3 regions of the Cytobacillus sp. FSL K6-0129 genome follow, and region 2 is predicted to be linked to each of the others. Evidence: riboswitches for the same ligand, from Rfam matches in the RefSeq annotation. Region 2 holds a riboswitch; each other region holds the start of a gene.
What was found. Region 2 has a riboswitch for lysine ahead of MHI57_RS08545 (aspartate kinase). Riboswitches for the same ligand answer to the same signal wherever they lie in the genome.
Positions count from the first base shown of each region.

Region 1: it holds a riboswitch for lysine, as region 2 does, so the genes downstream of both, MHI57_RS10995 (Na+/H+ antiporter NhaC family protein) here and MHI57_RS08545 (aspartate kinase) in region 2, are expected to answer to the same signal.
Region 3: it holds a riboswitch for lysine, as region 2 does, so the genes downstream of both, MHI57_RS14405 (transporter substrate-binding domain-containing protein) here and MHI57_RS08545 (aspartate kinase) in region 2, are expected to answer to the same signal.

Region 1 covers NZ_JBBOXM010000001.1:2,201,050-2,212,090, forward strand. Annotated here, with positions in the region: gene MHI57_RS10980 (branched-chain amino acid ABC transporter permease) at 1-101, opposite strand, end outside; gene MHI57_RS10985 (branched-chain amino acid ABC transporter permease) at 107-982, opposite strand; gene MHI57_RS10990 (ABC transporter substrate-binding protein) at 1,224-2,411, opposite strand; gene MHI57_RS10995 (Na+/H+ antiporter NhaC family protein) at 2,891-4,462, opposite strand; lysine riboswitch at 4,635-4,819, opposite strand; gene MHI57_RS11000 (YunC family protein) at 4,944-5,246, opposite strand; gene MHI57_RS11005 (DUF72 domain-containing protein) at 5,308-6,153, opposite strand; gene MHI57_RS11010 (iron ABC transporter permease) at 6,477-8,462, opposite strand; gene MHI57_RS11015 (ABC transporter substrate-binding protein) at 8,467-9,435, opposite strand; gene MHI57_RS11020 (lmo0937 family membrane protein) at 9,791-9,937, opposite strand; partial or broken gene MHI57_RS11025 (lysine N(6)-hydroxylase/L-ornithine N(5)-oxygenase family protein) at 10,097-11,041, shown strand, end outside.
Region 2 covers NZ_JBBOXM010000001.1:1,735,962-1,747,002, reverse strand. Annotated here, with positions in the region: gene MHI57_RS08580 (AMP-binding protein) at 1-1,320, shown strand, start outside; gene MHI57_RS08575 (TetR/AcrR family transcriptional regulator) at 1,555-2,139, shown strand; gene MHI57_RS08570 (enoyl-CoA hydratase) at 2,168-2,941, shown strand; gene MHI57_RS08565 (electron transfer flavoprotein subunit beta/FixA family protein) at 3,153-3,926, shown strand; gene MHI57_RS08560 (electron transfer flavoprotein subunit alpha/FixB family protein) at 3,966-4,943, shown strand; gene trxA (thioredoxin) at 5,174-5,491, shown strand; gene uvrC (excinuclease ABC subunit UvrC) at 5,634-7,406, shown strand; lysine riboswitch at 7,476-7,656, shown strand; gene MHI57_RS08545 (aspartate kinase) at 7,811-9,040, shown strand; gene MHI57_RS08540 (YslB family protein) at 9,138-9,614, opposite strand; gene MHI57_RS08535 (succinate dehydrogenase cytochrome b558 subunit) at 10,062-10,670, shown strand; gene sdhA (succinate dehydrogenase flavoprotein subunit) at 10,743-11,041, shown strand, end outside.
Region 3 covers NZ_JBBOXM010000001.1:2,891,865-2,902,905, reverse strand. Annotated here, with positions in the region: gene MHI57_RS14435 (class I SAM-dependent methyltransferase) at 1-730, shown strand, start outside; gene MHI57_RS14430 (LysE family translocator) at 818-1,450, shown strand; gene MHI57_RS14425 (class I SAM-dependent methyltransferase) at 1,580-2,137, shown strand; gene MHI57_RS14420 (sulfite exporter TauE/SafE family protein) at 2,422-3,138, shown strand; gene MHI57_RS14415 (ketopantoate reductase family protein) at 3,223-4,269, opposite strand; gene MHI57_RS14410 (methyl-accepting chemotaxis protein) at 4,413-5,900, shown strand; lysine riboswitch at 6,031-6,215, shown strand; gene MHI57_RS14405 (transporter substrate-binding domain-containing protein) at 6,345-7,190, shown strand; gene MHI57_RS14400 (amino acid ABC transporter permease) at 7,373-8,131, shown strand; gene MHI57_RS14395 (amino acid ABC transporter ATP-binding protein) at 8,156-8,890, shown strand; gene MHI57_RS14390 (iron-containing alcohol dehydrogenase family protein) at 9,130-10,338, opposite strand; gene MHI57_RS14385 (methylated-DNA--[protein]-cysteine S-methyltransferase) at 10,473-10,949, shown strand; gene MHI57_RS14380 (nitroreductase family protein) at 10,993-11,041, shown strand, end outside.

The DNA of each region.
Region 1 (11,041 bases), 470 kb from region 2:
TTATTAATCATTCCAGTATTTGCAGCCATCTGAACTGCAAAATAAACAATAATGGAGAGAATAACAAACAACCAGAAACCTTTGATCTTCTTCGTATTCATCCTTTTTACACCTTCTCTCTTGCATTTTTACCAAAGATACCTGATGGCTTGAATAAAAGGATTAAAATGAGAATGACAAATGCTGCCGCGTCTCTCCATAAAGAGTAACCAAGGCCACTAACAACCGTTTCAACTACGCCTAACACAAGGCCACCAACCATCGCTCCAGGAATAATACCGATGCCACCTAGTACAGCTGCAACAAAAGCCTTTAATCCTGGAATCACGCCCATTAACGGTTCTATTTTTGTATAATACACACCAAAGAAAACACCTGCTGCCCCGGCCAAGGAAGAGCCAATAGCAAATGTGGCGGAAATGGTTGTGTTTACATTAATCCCCATCAACCTTGCAGCATCCATATCATGTGACACAGCCCGCATTGCTTTACCGATTTTGGTTTTATGAACAATAAATTGTAGAACAATCATTAGCACAATCGAAGTGCCTAAAATCATAAGTGATTGACTACTGATTTGTGCACCCAAAATATTAAAGGTTTGATTGCTAATGACTTCAGGATAAGCTTCTGGTTGTGCACCTCTAAAGTAAATAAATAAGTACTGTATAAATAAAGAAATCCCTATCGCTGTAATGAGGGCAGCAATTCGCGTAGAACCTCTCAACCTTCGATATGCTACTCGCTCAATTAACATACCCATCCCTGCACAGACAGCCATTGCAATAATTAAGGCAGGAAAGAATCCTAACCCCCAACCAGCAATCGCGTAAAAACCAACAAACGCCCCAATCATAAATACTTCACCATGGGCAAAGTTGATCAATTTGATAATTCCATAAACCATTGTATAGCCTAAAGCAATCAGTGCATAAATACTTCCTAACGATATCCCATTTACTAACTGTTGAATCCAATCCATGAATCCCCACTCCTCTTCAAATAACCCGAATAGCTTCAGATAGAGAGTGACAGCTAGCGAAAACGCTATGCTGAATATCTCCTCATAAGGTAATTTTTGACACGCTAATTTCAAAAAACTATTGCCCCTGAGCAATCTTGGACTATGAGATTATTAGCTATCACAACAGGAATTACCCTTTCATATCTGATAAAAAAAATGGAAGGCCCAATCGCTCCTCCCATTTTAATACAGCCTCATTTTAAGGATTTACTTTCGTTTTGAAGACTTGCTCCCCATCCTTATATTCCAATACAGTAGCTGATTTAATTGGGTTATGATCTTCATCAACTGAAATGATACCCGTTACAAGAGTTAAATCTTTCGTCTCAGATAAGGCATCTTTGATTTTCTTCGCATCACTTGTACTTTCAGCACGCTCCATGGCATCTTTCAACATATATACAGAGTCATAACCTAATGCATTAAAAGCATCCGGGGATGAGCCATTATATTTTTCACCAAACTTTGTTACAAAGGATTGAATTGTCTCGTCTGGATCACCCGAAGAATAATGGTTTGTTATAAATGTGTTATTTAAGGAATCCCCTCCGGCTAATTCAACTAGCTTTGGTGAATCCCAACCGTCAGCACCCATTAGCGGTACGTCAATACCCATTTCACGTCCTTGTTTGACAATAAGTCCTACTTCTTCATAATAACCAGGGATAAAAATAAATTCGGGTTTAGCTGATTTAATTCTTGTAAGTGTGGACCTGAAATCAGTATCCTTCGCCACATAAGATTCTTCGGCAACTATTTTCCCACCTGCTGCTTCGAAAGTTTCTTTAAAGGAAGCTGCTAAACCTTTTGCGTAATCACTTGCATTATCAGCATAGATAGCTACATTTTTAACTCCTAATTCATTGGCAGCAAAATTAGCTGCCACTGTTCCTTGGAAAGGATCAATAAACGATGTACGGAATACAAAATCATTTAAGCTTCCATCATCATTCACTGTTACATTCGGACTCGTACCTGAAGGAGAAAGCAATACCGTCTCTGAATTATTAGCCACTTGTGCTTGAGCAACTGTATTTCCACTTGTAGCAGACCCAATAATAGCTACGACATCATCATTTTCCGTTAATTTAATAGCTGCATTGGTTGCTTCTGCTGCATCCGATTTATTATCTACTTTTACAATTTCTATCTCTTTACCGTCGATTCCACCATCTTTATTAATTTCATCCACAGCCAATTCGATTCCTTCAGCAATTCCTTCACCATATGAGGCAACTGCACCAGAAAGTTCTAGGTTGGCACCTATCTTGACAGTATCACCAGACTCACCACCACCTGCACTATCACTACCACAGCCAGCAAGGAAACCTGCAGCTCCTATGGTAGAAGCTAAAAGAACAGCGGTCATTCTCTTTTTAAATAACATAATGATCCCCCTTTTTTTGATTATTCCAACAACTAAGAGCATGGTTCAAATCCCCCATATAAACCCCACAAGAAAAGATACCACACAAAAAAAGTAGACTAAAATAACCAAAATGTAATATTTTTCTGATAATTGCTATAAATCTAAAAATAGTATAGTATCATTTTATTCATCTGTCAAAACAATCTTTGTGAATAATATTAATATTTAGAAATCTATTAATAGTTTAGAGCGTTAAAGGGTTTCTCTTTACTATGTTTTGTTTGTAAAACTCTATCATTATATTCATAAAATAATTAATAGTAGATAGGTATAATGTAGTTCAGTTAATTGTTAATAATTAGCAATTAAAAATAACTAGCTACTTTTATATAAAGTAAAATAACTTTGCTTATGTAGTGATTTTAGACTTGTAGGATAGAAAAAGAGGAATGAACCGACGAGTTCATTCCTCCTTCCTATATTGTTCAAAAGAATTATTATATCATCTTCTCGGTTTTTGTACCGAACATTTTAACAACAAGGAAAATCCCCGCCATCATAACAATCAAAGCAGCTAATGCAATGATTACACTTCCACTTACACCCAAAATGATATAAGAGATGGCCGCAGCAACAGCTGCTGTAAAGGCATAAGGAAACTGTGTAATGACATGGTCAATCAAATTACTCCCTGCACCTGTGGCGGATAAAATAGAAGTATCAGAAATCGGTGAAGCATGATCTCCGAATACTGCACCTCCAAGTACAGCTGCCATTGCAGGAATCAGCAAGGATATATCTGTAGCTACAGCAATATCACCAGCTATTGGAAGAAGAATGCCAAATGATCCCCAAGATGTACCTGTACTAAATGCCATAAGTGCCGCAATAATAAATAGGATAACAGGGATAAAATCATGACTCAGATTCGATTGATTAATAACGCTAGCCAAGTACTCCCCTGTACCTAGTTGACTAATCAAATCTCCGAGTAACCAGGCAAAAATTAAGATCAATACTGATCCAAACATAGATTTCATCCCAACCCATGTAGCTTTCAAATAAAAATTACTCGTTAGTTTATCATCTTTCTTTAATACTTGAGCAAATTGTACGTAAGCAACAGCTAAACTCAATAATCCTCCGACAATTAATGATAAGGCCACATCTGTGTTTTCTAATAAGGATACTAACGACACATTCCCCTCTGCACCATTAATGCCTGTCCAAGCCATCATACTCACTGTTCCAATAAATAAAACAATGATTGGCCAAACAAGATGACCAACAGTCCCTTTCGTACTAATAGGTAATTCTTCTTGAACTTCGTCTTTCAACTGTTTCTTCTTATCAAATAGAATTCCTTGTTCAATAGCTTGTTTCTCATGTTTCTTCATCGGACCAAAGTCAATTTGCCCAACAACAATGATAAACACCATTATGATTGCCGCCCACACATAAAAATTTAACGGAATGATTTGCATGAAAGCAGAGAAAGCACTATAATCAGTTATTTTATGAGACACTAAAATCGAGCCAATTAAGGCGATAATTGATGCTCCCCAACTTGATATAGGCGAAATAACACATAAAGGTGCGGATGTTGAATCAATTAAATAAGCAAGCTTTACACGTGATACTTTTTGTCGATCGGTAACAGGTCGAGATACCTGTCCAACTGTTAGCGCATTAAAATAATCATCTATAAACAAAATCATACCTAAAACTACGGTTAATAACTGTGCACCCACTCTCGTTTTCACACGCTTCATTGCCCATTCACCAAAGGCACGACTACCACCCGATAGTGAAATAAATGCAGTAATGCTACCAAGAATAAGTAAGAATAATAGAATGAATATATTCCAAGTATTTAACCCTTCATCTGTTATAAAAAGTGCTATAAACGACGAGAAAAATATTTGTAGCGTATCTAGCGGTTGATATCCTCCAATTATGATAGCTGCTGTTAACGCCCCTAAACCAAGGGAGAGAATCACCCTTTTTGTTAGTATAACCAAAAGCATCGCTACCAAAGGTGGCAGCACAGAAATAAATGTACCTGTCATAAAAAGACCTCCTATTAGTATAGGAGCTATAGACATGAACGAATGCGTCTCATATCAATTAACGATCAGAGAAAGGTATCCTCCACTTTTCTTTGATCCTTAATTGATAATAAAAAAAGAGTAACGATAGAGATTCTATCATTACCCTTCAAGAAGTAACGTTATTCTCCATCACGACTGTAGCTCCCCATTATGGTTAATATACCTCCATAATGACAGTGTTACTCCTATTAAGAGCAACCCCAACAAATAAATATTGACGTACCTATTTGCTTCGGCAAATCTCCCTTTTATCAAAGTTCACTGTTGTCATCCTCACATTGATTACTAATGATGATTTGCGCCTCTACCCCATCGGATTGATAAGGCATTATTCAATTGTTATACATTATATCAAAATATAATTATTTATGCAAAACTCTATCAAAACCTAAAATATTCATAAATTTATTATTTTTAAGATATAGTAGGATACTATAACCTATACCATTCTTAATAGCGCTTCTCTACCGATCATCCCATTTTTAATGCCTAATTCCTCTGCAGCAAAAGTGACTGATTCAAGTGGTGCATCTATTAGCTGTTGAATCGTTTTTACCCCTACTGCTCTACCAGCAATGACATGGCGATCTTTTAATTTTTCATTTAATAACGCAACGTCTAATGCACCACACATGATATATCCTTTATCATTTGATACGACTAACAAATTAGTTTTTGGCAGCTCAACGGATACAGTCATAAACGTATGACCATCCAAAATAACAGGCTTTAATTCAACCATGACCGTCCCCCCTTCCCTTTAACAATTTATGTTATAGGTAGAGATTCGGTGTACTCATTAGTTAAAATAAACCGAGTTGTTTTGGAGCTAATCCCTCATATTCAATTCCTAATATTTCTAGAATTTCCTTCGCATTATCCGCTGCGTCACCACCAGAATTATTATTAAATAGTACATAGACCTCCTTCGCCTCTTTTTGTAATTGCTTTAATCGCTCTGCCCACTCCAATAATTCCTGGTGATTATAACGGTATAGATAGCGAACTTCACGCCAATTTGGTTGTTTTTTATTTTGCCATCCATGAACATTACGACCGTGCAAGCGGACTAGTACAATTGGATTACCGCAAGTATGCATCACAATTGGAACAGACCCCTCCCCTGCTTGTGGTTCATCACAAACGGTATGTATCCATTTCTCTTCCTTGATAAAATTTAAAGTACCTTCTATAAACGCATCTTGATACCAAGACTGATGACGAAATTCAACAGCACATGGTATTTCTCCCATTTGCTGTTTACACCAGCGTAAATATTGCACGTTTTCCTTTTTACAATTAAACCACGGTGGAAATTGAAATAGGACCATCGCTAACTTATTTTCTCTTATATAAGGGGCAAGCGACGCTTTAAAAGCAGCAAACATTTCTTCCTTTGTCTCAAAAGGAATCTCCCCCCTTTGATGCCCCGTCATCCCCTGATAAGCTTTCACAACAAATTTAAATGAAGCAGGCGTTTCCCTCACCCACTTTTCCCCGTTCCTTTCTGGCTGTACGGCATAAAAGGAAGCGTCTACCTCAACTGTTGGAAAATGAGCGCCATATTCTAATAGTTTATCTCGGTTAGATATACGCTCCGTATATAGGCTGTCATGATCTCCCCATCCAGTTAAACCAATCCTAATCATTCCATCACCTCATCTACCAATAATCTTCATACTGATTATTTTACCTAAAGGATATAACCATAAACAAGAAGGGCAATGAAATAAGTGAAAAAGAATCAGTCAAAACAGAAAAGAAGATTCTTAGAACATTTCATTGGCCCATTTTCTTATTTTGTGATTGTTCATCGGTATCGAAAAAGGAACCCTTACACAGTAATAAGGAAAAGCATATAGAAAAAGTAACTTATGGAAATGGTATAAATCAAATATTCGTTTTTTACTATGAGTTAAAAAGAAAAAAAAATAACCCGAACCATTGTTCAGATTATTTTTTATTAAACAGGTTAACTCGCTTTGATTTTGTTCGTTTTTTTCAATAAATAAAGTAAGTATGGTGCACCAATTAAAGAAACAATTATTCCAGCAGGTATTTCTTTCGGAGCTAAAACGACTCTTCCAAGAAAATCAGCTGAAATAAGTAAAATCCCGCCAATTACTATGGTTAATGGCAGTAATTGTAGTAGCTTCGGACCGACCAGTTGTCTAGCAATATGTGGAGCTAGTAAACCGATAAACCCAATTGCCCCAACCACTGATACACTGATGCTTGACAACATAACAGCTAGTATAATCATAAACATACGCATTTTACTTGTTTTCACACCTAAACCAATGGATAGTTCATCACTCAATGATAAGATCTCGAATGTATTGGCCATATAGAGAATAACCGGAAATAGTAGTAACGATGTTATCATCACAATTACTAGATCACTCCAGCTTGTCCCATAGGTGCTACCAGCAAGCCATGTTAAAGCTTGTGATGCATGAAGGTTCGCACGTACTAATAAAACCTGTATAATAGCAGAACCTACCGCGGATACAGCAACACCCATTAATAATAGAATCATCGGTTGATAACCGCTCCGCGCACTAATAAACAATACAATTCCCATTGTGATAAGTGCACCAATTAATGCACCAATTGGAATAAGGACAAAGGGGGCTTGTGGAAAAACAATGAGAACCAACATCGCCACTACACTTGCACCTGAAGTCACACCTAAAACAGAAGCGTCAGCAAGTGGGTTTCGTAAAACAGTCTGCATCATTAAACCGCTAGCCGCCATCATCATACCAATTCCGAAGCTGACAACCACTCGAGGCAAGCGAAAATCCCAAACGAAGGTATTATACATCAATTCTCTTGGCAATTCTAAAAGACTAGTGAAACTTGTTCCCCCAAACGAAAGGCTAAACCCTACTAATCCAAGAACGGCGAGAGATATGAGGACATAAAATCTTTTAACATGCTTAATTCGCACTTTCCCCTCTAATGCTCCTCCAGCAGTTCTCGTTTTCCTACTTATCTTTAAGGCTAAATAGACTAACCAAGGTGCTCCTATAATGGCCGTCATTGCTCCTACAGGTAACTCAGACATACTAGATATCATACGAACAAAGATGTCAGCACATATGAGTAAGCCTGCACCGACCACTATATTTCCTATTAGCATGGATCGATGCTTTCTAAATCCCATTAAACGAACAATATGTGGAGCCATAATACCAACAAAGCCAATTGGGCCTACTACTGTAACAGAGACAGCAGCTAATATAATTGCAATGCCCCAACCTATTAATTTACTTATCATCACATTTTGTCCTAATCCTACAGCTACATCTTCCCCCAACAGTAAAGCGTCAAAACGATGACCTATTATAAAGGCAAAAAGAAGAGTGAAGAGAACCCATGGCAAAGCAAATTGAACGCCACTCCAATCAAGCTGTAACAATGTTCCCGCTCCCCATAAAAATAACCCGGACACTTCATTTTCATATAAAAGCTGCAGGGCACTAGTAAATGAAGAAAACAACATTGTTACTATCAATCCAGTTAATGCGATTCTAATAGGATCCAATGCTCTACCTACTAAAAAACTAACAATTAAAGCTGCTATGATTCCTCCAAGCATCGTCACCAAAAATGGAAAGGCACCCTTTATAGAAGGAAAGAAAATGGAAAAAAGAACAACAAAGAAAAATGCTCCTGCATGAATACCTAGTGTACTTGCACTTGCGAGTGGGTTTCTTGTCATTGTTTGTAATAACATCCCTGCTACGGCAAGTGCAGCTCCAACTAAACAACCAATTAAAAACCTCGGCATTCTACTATAAAGGAGAAAATTCAGTTCCTGCTCATTATCCCATACTTCCATCCAAAAGCTGAGTAAGCCTGTTGAAGCTTGTCCTTGGCTCAAGTGGATGAGACCAAGAATAATAAACAAGAGCACACATACCGCAAATAATAGAAAGGGTTTAACTCTCATAACATTACTTCACTAATGTCTCTTCAACATGATCAACTAAAGTTTCCATAGAAAGAACACTACCAAACGTCCACACACCTGCGCCTACATCGTACATCAAATCATTTTCTACAAAGTATAAAGAATTCCAAGCTTTGTTTCCTTCTAAATTATTAAATAACGGATCATCTTTTTGTACAGTATGAAGAAATATAGCTTCTTCGTACTTAGATACACCCTCTACATTTGTTGTAATAAAACCACTCGGCTGAGGATCTTGGTCCTGTATTTTATTCGTCAATCCTATACCTTCAAGTGTATGGCTCACCGTTGAGTTTTCTGTAAATAATCGAAAGGTCGGGGCTTGATTCGCAGAATAAGCTTGTGTAAAAACAAATTCATTTGTCTTTAATTGAGCTGCAGATATATTCTCTTTCGCTTCTGCCATTTTTTCCTCTAAATGAGCAACTGCCTCGTCAGCCTCTTGTTCTTTACCTACTAGCTTACCTGTCTGCTTTAATGTATGTAACATGTAAGCATATAAGTCTTTTTGAGCTTCCTCTGTAGAACTATCAAAAATCACTACAGGAGCTATTTTTTCAAGGTCCGCTTTAAACTGTTCTTGATATTCCATACCAATAATCACATCGGGCTCTAACTTTGCTATTTCTTCAATATTTGGTTCTGTTCTTAAACCAATATCCACAACACTATCATCTAATTTAGCGTCAATTGTTACCCACTTATTAAACCCCTCTACATCAGCTACTGCAGCTGGTTGTACACCAACAGCTAATAACTCTTCAGCCACGCTCCATTCAAGAGCAACTACTTTCTCCTGAACTCCTTCAAAGCTGCGTTCACCTGACGCATCTTCAATGACAATCGTTTGATTGCTATTATTCTCTTCTCCACTATTACTCTCTTCTTCCTTTTGCATACAACCAGCTAAAATGAGTACAAATAAAAGCATAATAAAATATAATTTCTTCATTAATCAAAGCTCCATTTCCAAAAAAATTAATTATCATAGCAATCTCATTCAAAGTGAAGAAAATTCCGAAATATTAAAAGCTAATCATTTGAGAATTTAATTTGATTTTAACCTTTCAACAATGATAATCATTCTCATTTTAATGTAAAAAATAGCGTTTGGCAATACACTATTTTTATTGCTCACACTACTATTCATTCTTTAATCATTTTAAATGCTCTTATCTTTAATAAAATCGTATATAATCGATATCATATCTTGAATGAACATTTCTTCAATCAAACGACACAATGAAAACGCCCACCTTCATTAAGGTGGGCGTTCGTTCTTATATTATTTACCCTCAGATGTCCCGTTAAGGTCTACGTCTTCCAGTAATTAATTGGAATAATAAAACGACGAGTGCAATAACTAATAATAGGTGGACAAGTCCTCCTGCGACATCAAAGCTAAATCCCAAAATCCATAAAATAATTAAAATACCGATAATCGTCCAGAGCATTTTACATTGTCCTTTCTGTTGTGTATTTGTTCGATACTCTTACATACCCCAGAAAAAAAACACTTAAACCTACAGAACATTTCTCTATGTTTAGAATATATGAGAGGAAGGGAAAATACAGAATAGATATTTCACCTATTAACGGAAGAAGGGATACTATTGGGCACACCTGTCGTTTATGACTTTATTGGCATTGGCTTAGGGCCTTTTAATTTAAGTCTTGCAGCTTTAACTGATCAAGTCAAAGAGATAGATGGATTATTTTTTGAACAAGAAGAGGAGTTTGTATGGCATCCAGGTATGCTTATAGAGGGCACAGATTTACAGACACCCTTTTTAGCTGATTTAGTAACATTTGCCGACCCAACTAGTCCATATACATTTATCAATTATTTACATACTCATGAGCGCTTATATGCGTTCTACTTTTTCAACCAATTCAACATTCCGCGCAAAGAATATAGTGACTATTGTAGTTGGGTAGCCCATCAATTATCACATTGTTATTTCAGCCATCGTGTAACAAATGTGATAGAAACAAAAGATCATCTTTATCAAGTAACTGTAGAGAATCTACTAAAAAAAGAAGTATCCAACTATTTAACAAAGAATCTCATTATCGGAACTGGCAGTATACCAATGGTTCCAAAGGGATTAGATGGAGATTGGCCAAACAATGATATTAGTCACTCAAGTGAGTATTTGTTTCATGAGAAGCAATTGAAAAGTGCGCATTCAGTCACTGTAATCGGTTCTGGTCAAAGTGCATCTGAGATTTTTTACGACTTATTGTTAGATCAGAAAAACCACGATTATGAACTAACATGGTTTACAAGATCTTCAGGCCTTTTTCAAAAAGAAGATGCCAAATTAGGGAAAGAATTTTTCTCGCCTGAATATATTCATTATTTCCATCAACTTGATTTTGACCATCGTCTAGAAGCATTAGATTCTTTAAATCAACTACGGAATGGCATTGACCCCGAAACTTTAAAGAAAATTTATAATCTGCTTTACCATCGTTCTATTAGTGGAGAAAAACTCAATGTAACTATCCAACCCTTAACAGAAGCGAAGAAAATAGAGAAAATAGAGAAGACGTAC
Region 2 (11,041 bases):
ATACTTTTTCCGAGAGTGACTAAAATACTACCTCAAACAGAATTGAAACATGTAATTGTAACCGCTATCAAGGACTTTTTACCATTTCCAAAAAATATTGTGTATCCATTTATTCAGAAAAAGCAATATGGCTTATCAGTCAATGTCAGACATGAAGGCAATTATCACTTATTAACAGAAATATTAAAAGGTGAAGCAAGACCAGTTCAAACATATGATATAGAATTCAATGAAGATTTAGCACTATTACAATATACAGGTGGGACGACTGGATTTCCGAAAGGAGTTATGCTTACCCACAAAAATTTAGTATCCAATGCTGCAATGTGTAAAGCATGGTTATATCAAACGAAAAAGGGCGAAGAGGTTATTCTAGGGATATTGCCATTTTTCCATGTATATGGTATGACAACTGTTATGATCTTAACAATTATGGAAGCTAACAAAATGGTTTTACTACCAAAGTTTGATGTTGAAACAACCTTGAAGACCATTCAGAAGCAAAAGCCAACACTTTTCCCAGGTGCTCCGACCATTTATATTGGATTATTGAATCACCCTAAAATTAAAGAATTTGACCTTTCTTCCATCGATTCCTGTATCAGTGGATCAGCGGCACTACCTGTTGAGGTCCAACAAAAATTTGAAGAAATCACTGGCGGTAAATTAGTAGAAGGGTATGGGCTAACAGAGTCTTCACCTGTGACACATGCTAATTTCCTTTGGGATGAACCGAGAGTAAAGGGAAGTATTGGGATTCCTTGGCCAGACACTGATGCAAAAATTATGTCTACTGAAAATGGCGAATTTTTACCTGTTGGTGAAATTGGAGAGATTTGTGTAAAAGGTCCACAAGTCATGAAAGGCTATTGGAACCGTCCAGATGATACGGAACAAACATTAAAAGACGGCTGGTTATTAACAGGGGATTTAGGGTATATGGATGAAAATGGTTATTTTTATGTGGTTGACCGCAAGAAAGATATGATTATCGCCGGTGGATTTAATATTTATCCAAGAGAGATAGAAGAAGTGTTATATGAGCATGAAGCAGTCCAGGAAGTAGTAGCAGCTGGCGTGCCCCACCCTTACCGAGGAGAAACAGTTAAAGCTTATATTGTTAAAAAAGAGGGTGTCCATATTACAGAAGATGAATTAAATGAGTTTGCTAGAAAACACTTAGCTGCTTATAAGGTACCGAGAATTTATGAATTTCGTGAGGAACTACCTAAAACAGCAGTAGGAAAAATACTGAGAAGAGCTTTAATTGAGGAAGATAAAAAGAAATTTGCTGAAGAGCAAAATGAGGCGATCAAATAATCGGGCCAAGTGGCTCATTCTTTTTGAAACCTAGAGCTTGTCCACCTTAAAAACATAATAATTATGCAAAGTTTCTTGACAGAACAATCATTAGATAATAATATAATTTTATGAATGACTATTCATTCATTTTTATCATTCGGAATGGTTGTTCTGTTGATTAGGTGGAAACGAGTATCTCCATTCCGGTATACTCTTTGTTAGGAGCAAGAGTAATATAGGGGGAGAATGATTTTGAAGAAGAACAAACCAAAATACAGACAGATTATTGATGCGGCAGTGATAGTCATTGCTGAGAATGGCTACCATCAATCACAAGTTTCAAAGATTGCCAAACAGGCAGGCGTGGCTGATGGGACGATTTATTTATATTTTAAGAACAAAGAAGATATCTTAATTTCCCTCTTTGAAAACAAAATGGGTCACTTTGTTGAAATGATTGAGGAGAAAATAGCAGGAAAAGTAAGAGCAGCAGAGAAGTTATTAATGATGGTCGAAACCCACTTTCATATTTTATCTCAAGACAAACATTTAGCTATCGTGACACAATTAGAACTAAGGCAATCGAATATCGATTTACGGCAAAAAATTAATGCAATCTTAAAAGGTTATTTAGGCTTAATCGATTCAATCTTACTCGAAGGAAAAAAAATGGGTGAGTTTGCTAGTAATCTCGATGTCCGATTAGCTAGACAGATGATCTTTGGGACAATGGATGAAACTGCAACAACATGGGTGATGAATGATCAAAAATACGATTTAACTGCGTTAGCGCCCGAAGTTCATCGTCTTTTAATCAGTGGGTGCAAAAGCCAATAATTAAAAATAATAATGGAGGTAAGAAAAAGTGGAATACTTAAATTGGAAGATTGATAATGAAGTTGCAACAATTACCATTAATCGCCCTCCTGCCAATGCACTATCATCTGGGTTGATTGAGGAGTTAGGTGAAGTACTGGATCAGATTGAGCCAAACCAAGAAATTAGGGTGATCCTCATTCATGGAGAAGGCCACTTCTTCTCTGCTGGAGCAGATATTAAGGAATTTACTTCTATCGAAAGTGGTGAAGGTTTCTCACATCTAGCAGAAAATGGACAAGGGCTCTTTGAGAGAATAGAAACCTTCAAGAAACCTATTATTGCAGCCCTTCATGGTGCAGCTTTAGGTGGAGGTTTGGAACTTGCAATGAGTTGTCATATTCGCTTAGTTGCTGAGAATACAAAAATGGGACTACCAGAATTGCAGCTTGGATTAATTCCTGGGTTTGCTGGTACACAACGATTACCTCGTTTTGTTGGAACGGCAAAAGCAGCTGAAATGATTTTAACGAGTGATCCAATTACGGGGTTAGAAGCTGTACAACTCGGTTTAGCCAATCATGCTTACCCTGAAGAAAAGCTGTTAGAAAATGCCTATTCAATGGCACAAAAAATCGCCAAAAAGAGCCCAGTATCTGTCGGTGCAACATTAGAATTACTGAATTATAGTAAATCCAACCGTTATTATGATGGGGTGAAAAAGGAAGCAGAACTTTTTGGTCAAGTTTTCGTAAGTGAGGATGCAAAGGAAGGTATTTCTGCTTTTGTTGAAAAGCGAAATCCAGTTTTCTCAGGAAAATAATTTTTTAAATATAAACGTTTTCATTACCAATTTTGTTTATAATCTATTATAATAGATTTAATAATTTAAATTGTTAAATAATAATCGATTTGAAAAGCATTTTTGGGAATAGGTTATTGTAAGACTGAGCATACGCTCAGTCAACAATTTAGTTTTATTTGTCAAAATCTTATGAAGCAATGGAATGTTTGTAAAATTAGGAGGCGAAACCATGAACATCTATGTACTAATGAAAAGAACATTTGATACAGAAGAAAAGATCACGATTTCAGGCGGTAAAATTAATGAAGATGGAGCAGAATTCATCATCAACCCTTACGATGAATACGCAATTGAGGAAGCAATCCAAGTTCGTGATGAACATGGTGGTGAAGTAACGGTTGTTTCTGTAGGGACAGAAGAAGCCGAGAAACAACTTCGTACAGCATTAGCGATGGGTGCTGATAAAGCAGTACTGATTAATACAGAAGATGACGTTGAAGAAGGAGATCAGTTTACGACTTCAAAAATTTTAGCTGAATTCCTTAAAGATAAAGAGGTTGATTTGATTATTGGTGGGAATGTAGCAATCGATGGTGGATCAGGTCAAGTTGGCCCACGCGTAGCGGAGTTATTAGCTATTCCTTATATCACAACCATCACTAAGTTAGATATTGAAGGTACAACAGCTACAGTTGTTCGTGATGTAGAAGGTGATTCTGAAGTAATTGAGACTTCTCTACCATTACTTGTCACTGCACAACAAGGTTTAAATGAACCGCGCTACCCTTCTTTACCAGGGATTATGAAAGCAAAGAAAAAACCTTTAGACGAAATTGAATTAGACGATCTTGATTTAGACGAAGATGATGTAGAAGCGAAAACAAAGACAATTGAAATTTCCCTACCACCGAAAAAAGAAGCTGGAAAAGTGCTTGAAGGTGAATTAGAGGATCAAGTAAAAGAATTAGTCAGTCTACTTCATAACGAAGCAAAAGTTGTCTAATAGTGAGCATAAAAGAATAAAAACGTTGGGGGTATAATAATGGCTAGAAAAGTTTTAGTATTAGGTGAAGTAAGAGAAGGTTCATTGCGAAATGTTTCTTTTGAAGCAGTTGCTGCAGCAAAAACATCTGCTGAAGGTGGAGAAGTTGTAGGTGTATTATTTGGTGATTCTGTAAGCGCTTTAGGAGCTGAATTCATTCAGTATGGAGCTGACCGAGTGGTAACAGTTGAGGATGAACTGTTAAAACAATATACATCTGACGGTTATTCTCAAGCCTTACTTGCCGTTATTGATCAAGAAGATCCTGAAGGAATTATTTTCGGACATACTGCTCAAGGTAAAGATCTTGCACCGAAGATTGCGGCAAAGTTAGAATCCGGTCTTATCTCTGATGTAACAGAGCTAGAAGTTGAGGGTGGTAACTTAGTCTTTACTCGTCCGATTTACTCTGGAAAAGCATTTGAAAAGAAAATTGTAACAGATGGACTTCTTTTCGCTACTATTCGTCCTAATAACATTGCACCACTTGAAAAAGATGAAAGTAGAAATGGAGATGTTTCATCTTTATCTGTAGAAGTTAAAAACTTGCGTCAAGTCATCAAGGAAGTTGTACGAAAAGCAACAGAAGGTGTAGACCTTTCTGAAGCGAAAGTCATTGTTGCTGGTGGACGCGGTGTGAAAAGTGAAGAAGGTTTCGAGCCGTTAAAAGAATTGGCAGATGTCCTTGGTGGTGCTGTTGGAGCTTCACGTGGCGCATGCGATGCAGACTACTGTGATTACTCACTTCAAATCGGCCAAACAGGTAAAGTAGTTACACCTGACCTTTATATCGCTTGCGGTATATCTGGTGCGATTCAACATTTAGCTGGGATGTCCAATTCAAAGATTATTGTTGCCATCAACAAAGATCCAGAAGCGAATATTTTTAAAGTAGCGGATTATGGTATTGTGGGCGACTTATTCGAAGTCCTTCCATTACTAACAAAAGAGTTTAAAGAATTACTTGTAAATGCATAATTTTCGTTTACATCTGATATGAGCGGGTAGAATTTTACTACTCGCTTCTTTACTATGTTGGCAAAAAGATTAATGTTGAATAATATAGACATTGAATCCTTTTTAAAGGTTCAGTATGATACAATAAAAAAATGGGTAATCTATACGAGCAAAATAATAGCATCCATTATTAATCGATGATATACTTTCGATAAGATTTTTTAGTTATTTATTAGGAGGATATAAATATTATGGCTATCACACATGCAACAGATCAAAACTTTACTGCTGAAACTGGTTCAGGTCTTGTACTTGCAGACTTCTGGGCACCATGGTGCGGACCTTGTAAAATGATTGGACCAGTTCTTGAGGAAATTGATGGAGAAATGGGAGATAAAGTAAAAATCGTTAAACTTGATGTTGACGATAACCAAGAAACTGCTGGTAAATTTGGAGTTATGAGCATCCCGACTCTCATCGTGTTTAAAGATGGTGCAGAAGTAGATAAAGTGGTTGGTTTCCAACCGAAAGAAGCATTAGTTGAATTGCTTCAAAAACATGGTGCATAAGAAGTACCATAAAACAAACCCCGGCTTCTACTTTTAGAAGATCGGGGTTTTTTTTACAGTACAAGTATGGCAAAATCAGTAAGAAGGGTATGGTTTCCTCCTGCAATGATATTCTTTTTAGGTATGGATGTGACAGCTAACTATGAATGATAATATAAAAAATAAATTACCTTTATTACCAGCTCAACCAGGTTGTTATTTAATGAAAGATCGCCAAGGGACAATTATTTATGTCGGTAAGGCGAAAGTGCTTCGTAATCGGGTTAAGTCCTATTTTACCGGTTCACATGATGGAAAGACATTAAGGCTTGTAAATGAAATTGACGATTTTGAATATATCGTGACCTCTTCCGATATGGAAGCGTTATTATTAGAGTTAAATTTAATTAAAAAGCATGATCCCAAATATAATGTCATGCTAAAGGATGATAAAAGTTATCCTTTTATTAAATTAACAAATGAAAGACATCCGAGATTAATTACCACGAGAAAAGTAAAAAAAGACAAAGGGAAATATTTTGGGCCATATCCAAATGTGCAGGCGGCCAATGAAACAAAAAGATTATTAGATCGCCTTTATCCTTTAAGAAAATGTAACACCTTACCAGATAGAGTTTGTCTATACTACCATATCGGACAATGTCTAGCTCCTTGTGTAAATGAAGTAAAATCTGACACATACAAACAAATGACAGATGAGATTACTCGTTTCTTAAATGGTGGTTATAAAGAAATCAAAAAAGAACTTTCAACGAAAATGGAAGAAGCGTCCGCAGCGCTAGAGTTTGAGAAAGCAAAGGATTTCAGAGATAAAATTATCCATATAGAAACGACGATGGAAAAACAAAAGATTACAATGACGGATTTTACTGACCGAGATGTGTTTGCTTATGCGGTTGATAAGGGTTGGATGTGTGTACAAGTATTTTTTATTAGGCAAGGGAAACTTATTGAAAGAGATGTATCTATGTTTCCAATCTATAATGAGCCTGAAGAAGAGATGCTCACCTATCTCGGCCGTTTTTATGAACAAGCTAATCATTTTAAACCAAAGGAAATTTACTTGCCAGACTCTGTTGATGTGACGATGGCTGAGCAGCTTTTGGATGTAAAAATATTTATTCCTCAAAGAGGGAGAAAAAAAGAACTAGTGAAACTTGCCTATAAAAATGCAAAGATTGCTTTAAAAGAAAAATTCTCGCTTATTGAACGTGATGAGAAAAGAACGGTGAATGCAATAGAAAGCTTAGGTGAGGAGCTAGGAATTTACACACCCTATCGCATTGAAGCTTTTGATAACTCCAATATCCAGGGTACCGATGCTGTCTCAGCAATGATTGTCTTTATCGATGGTAAGCCTGCAAAAAGGGAGTATCGGAAATATAAGATTAAGTCAGTTAAAGGACCAGATGATTATGAATCTATGAGGGAAGTGACGAGACGGAGATATAGCCGGGTTTTAAAAGAAGGGCTACCCCTACCTGATTTAATTATCATTGATGGTGGAAAAGGACATGTTGAAGTCGTTCGAGATGTGCTTGAGAATGAACTCGGTTTAGATATTCCACTAGCAGGATTAGTCAAAGATGATAAGCATAAAACATCTCAACTTCTTTATGGAAATCCATTAATGATCATTCCCCTCGCTCGAAATAGCCAGGAATTTTATTTATTACAACGTATTCAAGATGAAGTGCATCGATTTGCGATTACATTTCATAGACAAGTTCGTGGAAAGAGTGCATTTCAGTCACTTCTTGATGAAATTGATGGTATTGGGGAAAAAAGAAAAAAGCAGTTATTAAAAGATTTTGGTTCTGTAAAAAAAATGAAATCAGCTAGTGTAGAAGACCTTAGGGAATCTGGCTTACCATTAAAAGTTGCACAAGAACTTTATGAAAAGTTACATGAATAGACATTGTCTGAAAAAAACAAATATGGTATAGTGTTTTTAACTTTATATCAAATCACTTTTTAACTTGAAAGTGAAGGTAGAGGTGCGAGTTTCATTAGTAAAAGTTCCTTAGAAGATTGAGCTTCGTTTGAAGGACTTTGAAAGGGAATATTCGCCGAAGTGAAGAAAGACTCAATATTTTCTTCGCTGGTTCTGCATTGAATAAATGCAGGATTGTCAAGACTATCTGTCTTGGAGGGCTATCTCACTGTGTGTACGTAGATTGTTCATACGTTTGACTACACAGCAATGGGATGGGTTTCATCTCATTGCTTTTTTTTATGCCGAATATGGGTAGAAATGTGTTGGTTGTACATACAGGCGGCAGGGAATAAAAACGAATGACTTGAAAGTAGGGGAGAAAAGTGGGCTTAATTGTACAAAAATTTGGTGGAACCTCCGTAGGCTCGGTTGATCATATTCAAAATGTAGCCAACCGTGTCATTGAAGAAAAAAATAATGGTAATGATATCGTTGTTGTTGTGTCGGCTATGGGCAAAACGACTGATCAATTAGTTGGTATGGCAAAAGAATTATCACCCGCTCCGAGTAAGAGAGAAATGGATATGTTGTTATCTACAGGTGAGCAAGTTACGATCTCTTTATTAACAATTGCACTAAATTCAAAAGGTTATGAGGCAACTTCCTATACGGGCTGGCAAGCAGGGATTAAAACGGAATCAGTACATGGTGACGCAAGAATCACTGATATTGACACAAAACCTGTTTCACAAGAGTTAAAGAAAGGGAGAATTGTTATCGTAGCGGGTTTTCAAGGTTTAAGTGAGACTGGCCAAATAACGACATTAGGTCGGGGTGGCTCTGATACAACAGCCGTAGCTCTTGCAGCAGTATTAAAAGCGGACAAATGTGATATATACACCGATGTAACAGGTGTATTCACAACTGATCCACGCTATATAAAAAATGCAAGAAAGCTTCCATCTATCTCATACGATGAAATGCTTGAATTAGCTAATCTTGGTGCAGGCGTTCTACATCCAAGAGCAGTTGAGTTTGCAAAAAATTACAATGTAAAGCTTGAAGTACGTTCTAGTATGGAACGAGAAGAAGGTACAATTATAGAGGAGGTTGCGGAAATGGAAGAGAACTTAGTTGTTAGAGGGGTTGCTTTTGAAGATGATATTACAAGGGTATCTGTACTAGGGATTAAAGACCCTTTAATAAGCCTTTCATCCATCTTTTCACTCTTGGCGAAAGAACATATAAATGTTGATATTATTATACAAAGTATTACAGATGATAAATCATCAGGCTTATCTTTTTCAATTAAAAACCAAGATCTTACAGAGACTGTAAAAATACTAGAAAAAAATCGAGAAGCATTAAGTTATGATCAGATTGAATGGGAATCACAATTGGCGAAAATCTCGATTGTCGGTTCAGGAATGATTTCAAATCCTGGAGTAGCAGCTGAGATGTTTAATGTATTAGCTGCTAATAACATCGTTGTAAAGATGGTCAGTACATCTGAAATAAAGGTCTCGGCTGTGATCGACCAAGCGCATATGTTAAATGCTGCTCAAGCTTTACATCAAACGTTTAATTTAGCTGGGGATTTAATAAAAAATTAAATGAGCTAGCAGTAGTATAAGATAGGAAAATCCAAACACCATTTAAACGCCTTAAAAAGAATGATGTTTGGATTTTTTTTACTGTTGGGTATATTTATTAGGTGTGGATAAAGTCCTTTTTATCCCATTTGACTGTGAAGAGGACCTTTCCACCTTTTTTACGTGGGTGCTCGAATGTTTCGCAAATCACTTCTTTTTTCTGTTCGATTTGTTGAGCAATAAAACCAGCTTCTAATTGGAATGTTGCGTGAGCATTTTCTTTACAGCGCTTTTGAATGACTTCACTTGTTAACTCGTATTCGATTTCTTTTTTGTTTTCGAGGTTTTTCGTTAATTTTCCCCAACCAGCCTCGACAAAGAAGCTGAATAAGTCTTCTTCTGTTTGAAGAGGATATTTACGTGCTAGTCTCTTGCCTGCCCAGTATAAGATATCTGGTGCGTCTTTACCTAGTAAATCATGTAAAAGTTCTTCTCTAATTAATTCATAGCCAAAGGATGAAATCATTTCTTTGTTTGGTTCAATTGATTCTGCCATGTTTTCGGTTTGTTCTATTTGGGCTTCTTGAGATGGCATATTATGCTAAATCTCCCCTCTTTCATAAAGTCTAATATATACAATTTACTTGGAAAAAACGAATACGTACAGTGAAAAGGGAAAAATTTTTAGTTTGTAAAACTGGTGTAAATTATGGGAATAATCTTAACACTAATAATAATCTAATGTAAATGCATTTTTATGCGTAAAATATGAATATTATTGCGTGATTTAAGCTATTTTAATATACCGCCAAATAGGGTTGAAAAAACTATATCATTGGTTTTTTGAGTGAAACTAGAATAGAAAAAATTTTCGTAATATCGACAAAATCTGTATCCGTTTTCTTGACGCTAATGGGCGATGGGAGTAAAATGGACATGTCATATAAATGTTTTGAAAATGATTTGCATTTTCTTAGTGATGCGAAGGATTTGTTATGTACATATTCAGCGTGTCATGCTACAAATTCAAGGGGGTAAACTTATGGCGGGTAATCGAGAGTTTTTAAATCGCAGATTGCATTCATTACTTGGAGTTATACCTGTTGGGGTCTTTCTGATCCAACACTTAGTAGTGAACCATTTTGCAACTAGGGGAGAAGAGGCATTTAATAGCGCATCACATTTCATGGAAAGTCTTCCTTTTAGATATTTCCTAGAAATATTTATTATTTTCTTACCTTTGTTATATCATGCAATTTACGGTCTTTACATTGCGTTTACAGCAAAAAATAACACTTCAAGATTCGGATTTTTCCGAAACTGGATGTTCTTAGTTCAACGTGTAACCGGTGTAATTACATTGATTTTCATCGTTTGGCATGTTTGGGAGACTCGTATTGCAGCAATGTTCGGTGCCGAAGTAAATTATGATATGATGGCTGATATTTTGTCTAGCCCATTCATGTTAGCATTTTACATCGTTGGTGTATTATCTGCAATTTTCCACTTTGCAAATGGTTTATGGTCCTTCATGGTAAGCTGGGGAATTACAGTATCTCCTAGATCACAATTGATTTCAACTTATGTAACTTTAGTCATTTTTATCGCATTATCAATTGTAGGTATTCGTGCTATTTTTGCTTTCGTGTAATGAATACATACATTTTTCTATAATTTGTTCGGTTTTTTTTAGAGGTATTAGTATTAAGGGAGTGAGTCAGATATGGGTAAAGGAAAGGTTATTGTTGTCGGTGGCGGATTAGCCGGATTGATGGCAACTGTTAAAATTGCTGAAGCTGGCGGACAAGTAGAATTATTTTCTTTAGTGCCGGTTAAACGTTCTCACTCTGTTTGTGCCCAAGGTGGTATTAACGGAGCAGTAAATACAAAAGGTGAAGGGGATTCTCCTTGGATTCACTTTGATGATACAATTTATGGTGGTGACTTCTTAGCTAACCAACCTCCAGTTAAGGCAATGGCAGAAGCAGCACCTGGAATTATTCACTTATTCGACCGTATGGG
Region 3 (11,041 bases), 1.2 Mb from region 2:
TTTAAAAGCACATCTTAATCCAAACCATGAAGGAGCGAGTAGAGAACCGAAATTTATAGATGCTTCGGTAAGATTTATTTCACAGCTTATGAACAGTGGAGACAGAGTAGTTGATCTCGGTTGTGGTCCAGGTCTTTATTGTGAACAGCTGGCAATGAGAGGCTATGCGGTTACCGGGATTGATTTCTCCGAGAACTCTATTGATTACGCCAAATCCCAGGCTAGTGAAAGGCATTTACCGATACAGTACCGCTTTGAGGATTATCTGAACATGGATGACGTAAATACGTTTGATTTTGCGACGCTTATCTATTGTGATTATGGTGCATTATCACCAAATAATCGCAAGCAGCTGTTAAAGAATATTTATCGCTGCTTAACTGAATCTGGACGCCTATTTTTAGATGTATTTACCGTTAATAAGTATCATTCTTTTGTAGAGGGAAAACAATGGTCAATGAATAATCATGGGGGGTTTTGGTCTGCCCATCCTCATTTGGAAATCTCTCATAACAAAAAATATGATGATGAAATTTCTCTTGAACAAACTTTGGTACTGACTGAAGAATCGGCTGATGTGTATCACATTTGGTATCAATACTTTACTAAGGAGCGGTTGATAAGAGAGCTCCGGGATGCTGGATTTAAAGTGATTAATGAGTATAGTAATGTGGCTGGAGAACCTTACACTGATAGAAGCGAGACAATGGCTATCCTTGTTCAGAAATAATCTTTAAAAATATTCTATTTCTTTTCTTGCGAGAGGAGTACAATAGAAGTAATTTTAATACTTGTATTGGTTGAGGGGGCGAATTAGATGTTTGGCATCACAAGTTTTACGGTGTTTTTAGCCGCCGCGATTATTATGAATATTACCCCTGGGACAGATACGATGTATATCGTATCACGGAGTGTCTCACAAGGTAAGAAGGCAGGGTTATACTCTGTTCTTGGTATATCTACAGGAGCAATGGTGCATACATTTTTAGCTGCTATCGGATTATCTCTTATTCTTACAACGTCAGTCATTTTATTTACTATTGTAAAGATGATTGGTGCGGCGTATTTAATTTATCTTGGCGTACGTATGGTCATTCAAAAATCCTCTCAATTTGAAGTTAAAAAGACGAAACCTTTAACTGCAAGGAAAGTGTTTGCTCAAGGTTTACTAACCAATCTAACCAATCCAAAAGTGGCGCTTTTCTATATTTCATTTCTACCCCAATTTATATCTGTAGACAATGGATATGGCCCACTTCCTTTTATCATCCTTGGTATGACCTATGTTGTAACAGGAACCATTTGGTGTTCGATAGTCGCGCTTTTTGCCTCTACAACAACGAAGAAACTTAGAAATAATCCTAAAGCAGAATTTATTATTAATAAGGTAACTGGCATGATCTTTGTCGGCTTAGGTATTAAGCTTCTCCAAACAAAGGCATCCTCATAAAGAAAGGAGCAGAACAAACTCTGCTCCGTTTTTTCATCCATTACAATATTACCCATTTACAAAGAAGTTTAAATAAATTATAGTTATTAAAGAGTGTTTATATCTATAATTAAAAAGGGGTTAATACTTATGAATGAAAAAGTAAAAAGAAAGATTAGTAATCTAGAAAATATTGACCGTTTTTCAGCTGAGGAATTATTTCAATACCTCCCCCTCAATCATAGTGACGTCGTATTAGATATAGGAGCTGGTGCAGGATACGTAGCACTACCTATAGCAGAAAGGGTAGATTTGGTTTATGCACTTGATTTGGATGAGGAAATTTTAAACTATTTGCAGCTAACAGCAGAGAAGAGAGGGATCACAAATATTCAGCCCGTAATAGCTAATTTTAAAGACATACCATTAGCAGATGAACAAGTAGATATTGCGATCGCTTCAATCTCGCTACATGAAGTAAAACCATTATCCGCTGTACTAGAAGAAATCAAGCGTACCTTAAAAGCTCGAGGTACATTCTTATGCATTGATATTGAAAAAACCGCAGATGCCAGAGGACCGAGAGTATCATCTGGGGATATGATGAAGGCAATGGAAAAAGCCGGTTTTAGCGATATGAAAATGACCGTTTCTCCGCGGAAATTAGGAAGTGAGCCAGTTTATATCATTAGGGCAGTAAAGAAGTAATGAATGCTTTAATTTAAAGCAACAGTAAATTATAAAGAGTCGTAATAAAATAAAAATGATTGCAACGTGAAAATAGATATATTCGTATCCAACAAAGCTTTTTGAACGAATCCTGCACCCCTATAACTAAGAGGCACTTTCTTATCTTAATTTGATAAGTCCCCACACTAATTTCTCGTTCCACGTGAAACAAACGGTCCATCTTATGACGGTTTTTGTTAGCTGAAATGGTAAAATAGAGACAGGGGAGAAAGTTTCTGTAATAGTGAAGGTGGTTTGCTCAATTGCTCATTTTATATATACTTCTTATTTTAGTTGCTTCTATATTACAGGCGAGTACGGGATATGGCTTTTCTATTCTAGCGACGCCATTTTTACTGCTGTTTTTTGAGCCGATGGAGGCCATTCAAATCAACTTAATCTTATCTTTGTTTATTTCGATTGTCATGATAGGGAAAGTCAAGGTCGATGTTGATCAAAAAGTGTTAAAACGACTCATCATCGGCAGTATTTTTGGTTTACCTATAGGGATGGTCATTTTTCTTTGGTTACCGCTTAACTGGCTAAAACTAGGGATAGGTATTCTAATCTTGGTTTTGACTGTGTTGATGATTGCTCAATTAAAGATGAAGCAAACGAGAAATAGAGATTATGGCGCTGGTGGGCTATCTGGAACATTAACGACAAGTATTGGTATGCCTGGTCCGCCGTTATTATTGTATTTCTCGGGAACCAAAACGAATATGGAAATTCTCAGAGGAACGACAATTGCTTTTTATTTATATATCTATGTAATCAGTCTGGCTATCCAAATGGTTGTCGCCGGTACTACACAAACAGTTTGGCTCGCTAGTTTGGTTGGAGCTCCTGTGGCACTAATTGGTATATTTTTAGGACAATTACTATTTAAAGTCATGAGCCAAAAGTTTTTCTCAATTATTTCCTACTTCATCCTTTTATTTACTGGATTATACTTATGTATTAACCAATTAATTCTCTAATTCTGCATGGGAATGAGGAAGGAAAAAAGGCTGGTGAGGGGTTTGATTTCGCACGTCTCACTCAGCCTGTCTTTCAAGTATGGATTAATGAATAGCAAATTCTTTGTTTAATAGGGACTCGAATGCTTTAATATTTTCATTAAAGTCCGGCAGTTGTTTTGTTTCTTCTGCTTGTTTGATCATGCTTGTGACAAGGTCATTTACTGGAGTAGATACTTGTAGGGCGTTCCCTTTTGTTGAAATGTAACCATTAATATAGTCGACTTCTGTTTGTAATCCTTTTTCTAAATCTTGTAGCATACTAGCTTTGAGCAGTGCTTGAGGACCAAATGCTTGTTTAGCAACTTGGATGACCATAGGTAGATTGCTCTTGTCTTCGTTAATAGAGAAGATTCCAACATTTACACCAGCTAGTTCGCTAAATTGAATGTTATTCGCGTAACCAACTTTTAACGTTTCATCAGCTAACATCACTGCACTTGTGACAGCTGCCTCGTTATTCAAAATATCTCCATATGTACAACCTAGTGCTGCCGACATACCACTCATCGCTACATTAACAAGAAGTTTGGACCATTTTGTACCGATTAGATTATTTGAAACGATTGTGCCACCGACATCTTCAAGAACGGTTTTTACTAGGTTCACGCGGTCAGTAATCTGTCCGTCTAACTCACCAATTTGAAAAGCGTGAGCAGAGAATGCCTCTTTGTCTGATGTTAATTGTGATACACCTGGTTTTACCCAAGTAGCACCAAACTCTACAGAACCACAAATAATGATGGATGAACCAAGTGATTCTACTAAACTTTCTTCTGGAACACCATTTTGTAAAGAGAGTAATATACTTGCTTCGTTCATATGCGCTTGAAGTTGTAGGAGCACTGATTTATTGTATACTTGCTTTGTTAAAAGTAAGACAAGGTCATAAATGCCAGTCATTTCATGTGGCGTGATGGCTTTCACAGAAGCCTGCAAGTTTACAGTCCCCACAACTGTTGCGCCGTTACTGTTTAAGGCATTAATATGGTCAGTATTTACATCGATGCATTCCACATGATGTGCCCCTTTTGATAAGTGTGCCCCAATAATCGTCCCTAAAGATCCTGTTCCCATGATAGCAATTCTCATTATGCATCCTCCTAAAATATTTAGTTGTAAAGCACTAACATAAAAGTTAATCATACCGAAATAAATAATAGAAATAAAAGAAAAAAAACCCAAATAATAGGCTTAAAGTCCTTGTTTTTGGATTAAATTAGGAGGAAAAATAATTGGGTACGCAAAAGAATGAATTATTAAGAGTTCATAAAGTGAATATGTGGGGATTGATGACATTAGCTGTTTTATTAGTCTTACCTATTGTTATTGACCGGGGTTTGAGCGATACAATTGTCATTATGTGTGCTGGGATTTCTGTCATTGTCATGGCTATTGTTCTGTATTTTTTGCGTATCAATGATTACGTAAAGGGCTTTTTATATGCTGCTATACCAAACCTCATTGTGATGATGCTCTTTTTTGTGGACGGATATGCATTGAATAAGCATTATATTTTATTCTTAACGATTGCAATGGTGGTGCTATATTTTAAGAAAGAAATGATTGTTGCTTTTTCTGTATTCTATAATGTTAGTTTTATTGCTACCTACTTTATAATTGGCCATCAGTTATTAGGAGAAAGTAATAGTGTCCGGAGTATTTTTACTATTATTCTTGTCGCCAACGGGATTTTGTACTTATTTTATTTATTAGCTAGTTGGGGTAGGGAATTAATTGACCAAGCAGAGCAAAAAGAAACGGAGTCAAAGGACCTCCTCATACAGTTGCAAGACACCTTTGGTTCAATAGATAAAGGTACAGTGACTCTAGAAAATCATATTGGACTTTTTAAGCAAAATATTGAAACGATACATGAGTCAAGTCAACAAGTATTAGAAGCTGCTCAACAGATGGCTACAAGTATTCAAGAAGAAGCGAACAGCTTAAATATTGTCAATGATTCTATGAGTCAGTCTTTACAAAATACAAAAGAATCTGTTGCCATTTCAGAAGGTGTCGTAGAAAAGTCGGAGAATATGAATGAGAAAGTACAAGATGGTTTAAATAAGATAGTCGATGTTACATCGCATATGAATACTGTAAATACAACGATTAGTGTGACAGCATCGACGGTATCAGATGTTCATTCAAGTATGGAACAAGTGAATAAATTATTAGCAGGCATTAAACAAATTGCCGATCAAACTAATTTACTCGCATTAAATGCAGCAATTGAATCAGCAAGAGCCGGAGAGCATGGGCGAGGGTTTGCGGTCGTTGCAGATGAAGTAAGGAAGTTAGCTGAGCAAAGTGCTGAAATCACGGTGGCGATCTCTGAAGTGACGAATACTCTTTTCACTCAGTCTCTTGAAGCACGTAAAAGCTCTCTTGAAGGGGAAGGTGCTGTAAAGCAGGGACAAGCACTTCTAACAGAGATATCTGCCTTTTTCAACGAGATACAAACATCATTACAAGAAAACAACTTAGAGTTAGTGAGAGGTGTCAATGAAGTTTCCGCTGCCACAGAAAAATTTGAACAAATTCAAGAGCAGATTGAAAATATGGCAAATATATCAGAGGAGAACGCCGCAGCTACAGAGGAAATCGTTGCTATCATAGAAGATGAACATGAGATGGTGTCAAACGTAAATCATTCGGTAGCGGATATTAATCGTTTGAGCATACAGTTAAAAGAGTTAGCTTCAAGCCAACAAGCTTAACATTGGTAATTATGCTCTAATCAAAAGGTTGTGCGAAAAAAGGACCAATTTTCCATAGAGTTTATATTGACAGACGCTATTAAACTATTGTAGCCTAATAGATATCAAATTGAATAAACCTCACTTTTTCTGGTGGGGTAGAGGCGCGGTATTTAACAGTCTTTAGTAGAGTGATAAGGCATGATGAGACTAAAGAGAAGGAAATATCGCCGAAATGTGCTATACCCGTTTGTATAGCATGTTGGGTCTGCAGTGAATAATTGCAGGACTGTCTTAATAAATTTACCCGATTTATTAAGGTGCACTATCTCTAAAATGGGAAAAGTAGAGGATTTAGGCGGAAGAATAACAAGGACCTGAGTTCATCTCAGGTCTTTTTTTGTTATTCTTTTTCTTAATTCGGAATAGTTTAATTAGTAGAAAAATATATTAGGGGGAATAGAGATGAAAAAGAGATTTGCTTTACTAGCTATGGCTTTAGTACTGAGTATGTTTCTAGCTGCTTGTGGTTCAAATGATGAGGCTGAAGGAAGCACAGGTTCAGGTGGAGAAGATAAAGACGTTTTTCGCGTAGGACTAGAGGCGGGTTATGCGCCATTTAACTGGACGCAAATGGATGATAGCAATGGCGCAGTAGCAATTGAAGGTAATTCAGAGTTTGCAGGCGGTTACGATGTTGAGATTGCGAAGAAGATAGCAGAAGGTTTAGGAAAAGAGTTAGTAATTGTGAAAACAAAATGGGATGGATTAGTACCATCATTAAGTTCAGATAAAATTGACGCTATTATTGCTGGTATGTCACCAACAGCAGAACGAAAAGAAACGATTGATTTTTCCGATAACTATTACGAATCTGATTTAGTCATGGTAGTGAAAAAAGGTGGCGATTACGAAAATGCCACATCCATTCAAGACTTCAGTGGGGCAAAGGTTACTGCCCAATTAAATACATTTCATTATTCAGTAATTGATCAAATTGACGGCGTACAACAGCAAACAGCTATGGAGAGCTTCCCTGCTATGCGTGTTGCATTAGAGTCTGGAATTATTGACGGCTATGTTTCTGAACGTCCGGAAGGTGTAAGTGCTTCAGCTGCTAATGATAACTTTGCGATGGTTGAATTTACTGAAGGATTTGAGACAAGTGAAGAAGATACTGCCATTGCAGTAGGGGTGAAAAAAGGTAGCGAATTAACAGATAAAATCAATGAAATCCTTGCAGATATTTCTGAAGAAGAGCAAAAAGAATTAATGGATGCTGCTATTGAGAATCAGCCAGCGGCAGAATAACTAAATGAGCCGGCTGCATGAGATGTAGCCGGTTTTATATCGAGAAGAAGGTTAGGAGAGACATGAGAAATAAACAACTAGGGTAGCGCATCCTCTCCGTCGTATTAAACCTTTGAAGCGCAAATCCTTAGCAGATTGATTGGTAATGGCCAATCATGATGAGAGAAAAGGAGATCATTGTTATGAGTATAGAATGGATTATTCGCATCGTTGTCGAATATTGGCCAATGTTTTTACGAGGCGCCGGTGTGACATTAGTCATTGCCTTAATTGGTACCGTTTTCGGTGCCCTAATTGGTTTGTTGTCAGGCATTCTTCGAACAATACCAATACCTGAGAATGGTCCTAAACGGTTGTTATTAAAAATAGTGAATTTCTTGTTATCTGCTTATATTGAATTCTTTAGAGGCACACCAATGATTGTACAGGCAATGGTTATTTTTTACGGGGCAGCAATGGCCTTTGGCTATCAAATGGATCCGCTCATTGCTGGTATCGTTATTGTTTCCATTAACACGGGTGCTTATATGGCTGAGATTGTTCGTGGAGGGATTATTTCTGTCGACCCAGGTCAATATGAGGCAGCCCAAGCCATTGGGATGAACCATTTGCAAACAATGATGAATGTTGTTTTACCTCAGGTCATTCGAAACATTCTTCCAGCTACAGGTAATCAATTTATCATTAATATAAAAGATACTGCCGTGTTAAGCGTGATTTCTATATCTGAATTATTTTTCCAAACGAATTCAATTGCAGGGAATAATTTCCGCTACTTTGAGTCATTCTTTGTTGTTTGTATTATTTATTTCGTTATGACTTATACCGTTACATTAATTCTACGCTATATTGAAAGAAGAATGGATGGACCGGAAAATTACGTCGTTGCAGGTGAAATGGATACGGCAGAAGATATCAAAAGAAAAACAACAGGAGCATAGGTGGCGGAAAGGAGAGTTGGAAAAGTGAATACAGTTGTTGATATTCAAGGGTTAAGTAAGTCTTTTGGTAGTCATGAAGTATTAAAAGATATTAACTTCTCAGTGAATAAAGGAGAAGTAGTTACAATCATCGGCTCATCAGGGTCTGGGAAATCGACCCTATTAAGATGTGTCAATCTATTAGAAAAACCAAGTGGTGGACAAATTATCTATAACGGTGAAAATATCCTCGACGATAAACATAATGTCCATCAATATCGTAAAAATCTCGGCATGGTTTTTCAATCTTTTAATCTATTTAATAACCATAATGTATTGGGAAATTGTGTTGTTGGGCAAATAAAAGTATTAAAGCGTTCAAAAGAGGAAGCAGAAAAAATCGCGAAGAAATATTTGCGTGTGGTCGGGATGGAGGCTTATGTAGAAGCTAAACCAAGACAGCTTTCCGGAGGTCAAAAACAGCGTGTGGCGATTGCAAGAGCACTTTCAATGGAGCCAGATGTGATGTTGTTTGATGAACCAACCTCAGCACTCGATCCTGAAATGGTTGGCGAAGTGTTAAAGGTGATGAAGGAACTGGCTGGCACAGGCCTGACCATGCTTATTGTCACCCATGAAATGGAATTCGCCCGTGAAGTGTCGGATCGCGTTGTCTTCATGGATAAAGGCGTCATTGCTGAAGAAGGGACACCAGAGCAACTATTCAATAACCCCAAAATGGAAAGAACCAAAGCTTTCCTACAACGTACACGTAACTAAAAGAAGCTTGCCCGATTTAATAATTAAATTGGGTTGGCTTCTTTTAGTTTTAGCCTCTCGTACGGAACGTTGTTAAAAGCTTTGGAATTGGATCAGAAGTTTGTCGGTCCTTTGGTAGAAGTTGAGCCGCGACAAAGATGAATGAACTACATTCGTAAGATCAACTTATGCTGTCGTATTTCCGCTCCAGAATTAAGCTTATTCATGTCTAGCTCGGAAGGACTGCTCTTTTTTCTTAGTTAATGATAAATTTTCTCGTCTATATTCACAGGTAAGACCTTTTTATAAATGGCTTCAATATCTTCTTTCACTGCTTTTCTTGGATTATAATGTACGGTTCCATGATCGTTCATTGCATCTTCTGCTAGTTGGGCGATATCTTCATCTGTAAAGTGGTGGTCGAGATGCGCAAAATTTTGTGGAATATCAATAGAATGCATTAATTCTTCTACTAATGGAATAAGAGTTTTGCCTGCTTGTTGCATACTAACGGAATGTAAGGATGGATCAATCATGCGTGCAATTGTTGCATATTTTTCTGTTGATGCTGGAAGATTGTAGGCAATCACTTTTGGTAGTATCACAGCATTCGCAAGTCCATGGGGGACACCGTAGCGTGCAGACATTGGATGTGATAAGGAATGAACAATCCCTAATCCACCGAGGCTAAATGACATGCCAGCCAATGTACTAGCAAGATGGACTTGCCCCCTTGCTTCTAAATTGTCTGCATGAGCATAGGTTTGTGGTAAATAGGTCCAGAGCATGCGAATCGCTTGAAGAGCAAGAGCATCTGTAAAAGGATTAGCTGGTAATGATACATAAGATTCAATGGCATGGACAAGTGCATCAGCCCCTGTAGCAGCAACATGCTTTCGTGGCAATCCAAGTGTGAGTGCCGGGTCCACAAACACAACTTTTGGTACAAGATAAGGAGATCCTAGAACAAGTTTTCTACCACCATCGCTATCTGTAATGACACTTGCAATCGTTACTTCAGACCCAGTACCAACTGTTGTTGGAATCGCAAAAAGTAATGGTAGTTTATCTTCTATTGGCTTACCGCCAAGAGAATATTCCAGTACATGTCCGGTGTGTGTGACTGCAACAGCCAGCGCTTTGGCAAAGTCCATAGAGCTACCGCCTCCAAGGGCAATAATTAAGTCTGCGCCTTCTAATTGAAAGCTCTTCATGCCTTCCATAACCGAATGAGCAGACGGGTTGGGCTCGATTTCTGCATAAACAGCATATTCAATGGATGCATCTTCTAATACTTGGGTAATTTTTTCTACGACACCTGATGAAATCAGTCCTTTATCTGTACAAACGAAGACCTTCTTCTTTCCTGTCGCTTTAATTTTGTCTGAAAGCTCTTGTTGAACGACCTCATAACCAAATTTTAAATCCGTTTGTAGATTTAAGTGAAATGATGCGTTCAATAAACTCATTCGCTGATCCTCTCCCTCTAATATTTTTTTACTTATAAATAGTTAAGCGCTTACAAGGTGATTTCCTTCTTTCTCTAACTAAATTTTAGAAAGAGTGTTAGAATACAAGTAAAAAATGAGGAAGTGAGCTTGTTATGCAAAAATCGATTGTACAAATAAATTCCCCTGTAGGTGTGCTAGCAATCGAAGGAACAGAAAAAGCCATCACAGCTGTTCAATTTCTTGATAGAACGGAAATCGCAGAACCATTGAGAAATGACTCGCCAGATGTAATAAAGGAATGTGTACAGCAATTAGAGGAATATTTTCAAGGGAAGAGAGAAGCATTTGAAATTACTTATGAGCTCAATGGGACAACCTTTCAAACGAATGTATGGCAAGCGTTAACAACAATTCCTTTCGGCGAGACTGCCTCATATAAAGACATTGCCGTCATTGTCGGAAATGAAAAAGCTGTCCGTGCAGTCGGGAGCGCTAATGGTAAAAATAAAATGAGTATCATTGTACCTTGCCATCGTATTATTGGCACAAACGGAAAGTTAACTGGTTATGCAGGTGGGATGGAAAGAAAAGGCTGGTTGCTTGAGCATGAAAGAAAGTTCAGAAAATAGTATAATAGTTCTGGTAGCAGAATGTTAGAAGAGGTGACTGGAAATGGAGAGAAAGATCGATGAAATCATCAAGGATCGCCGTTCGATTAAAA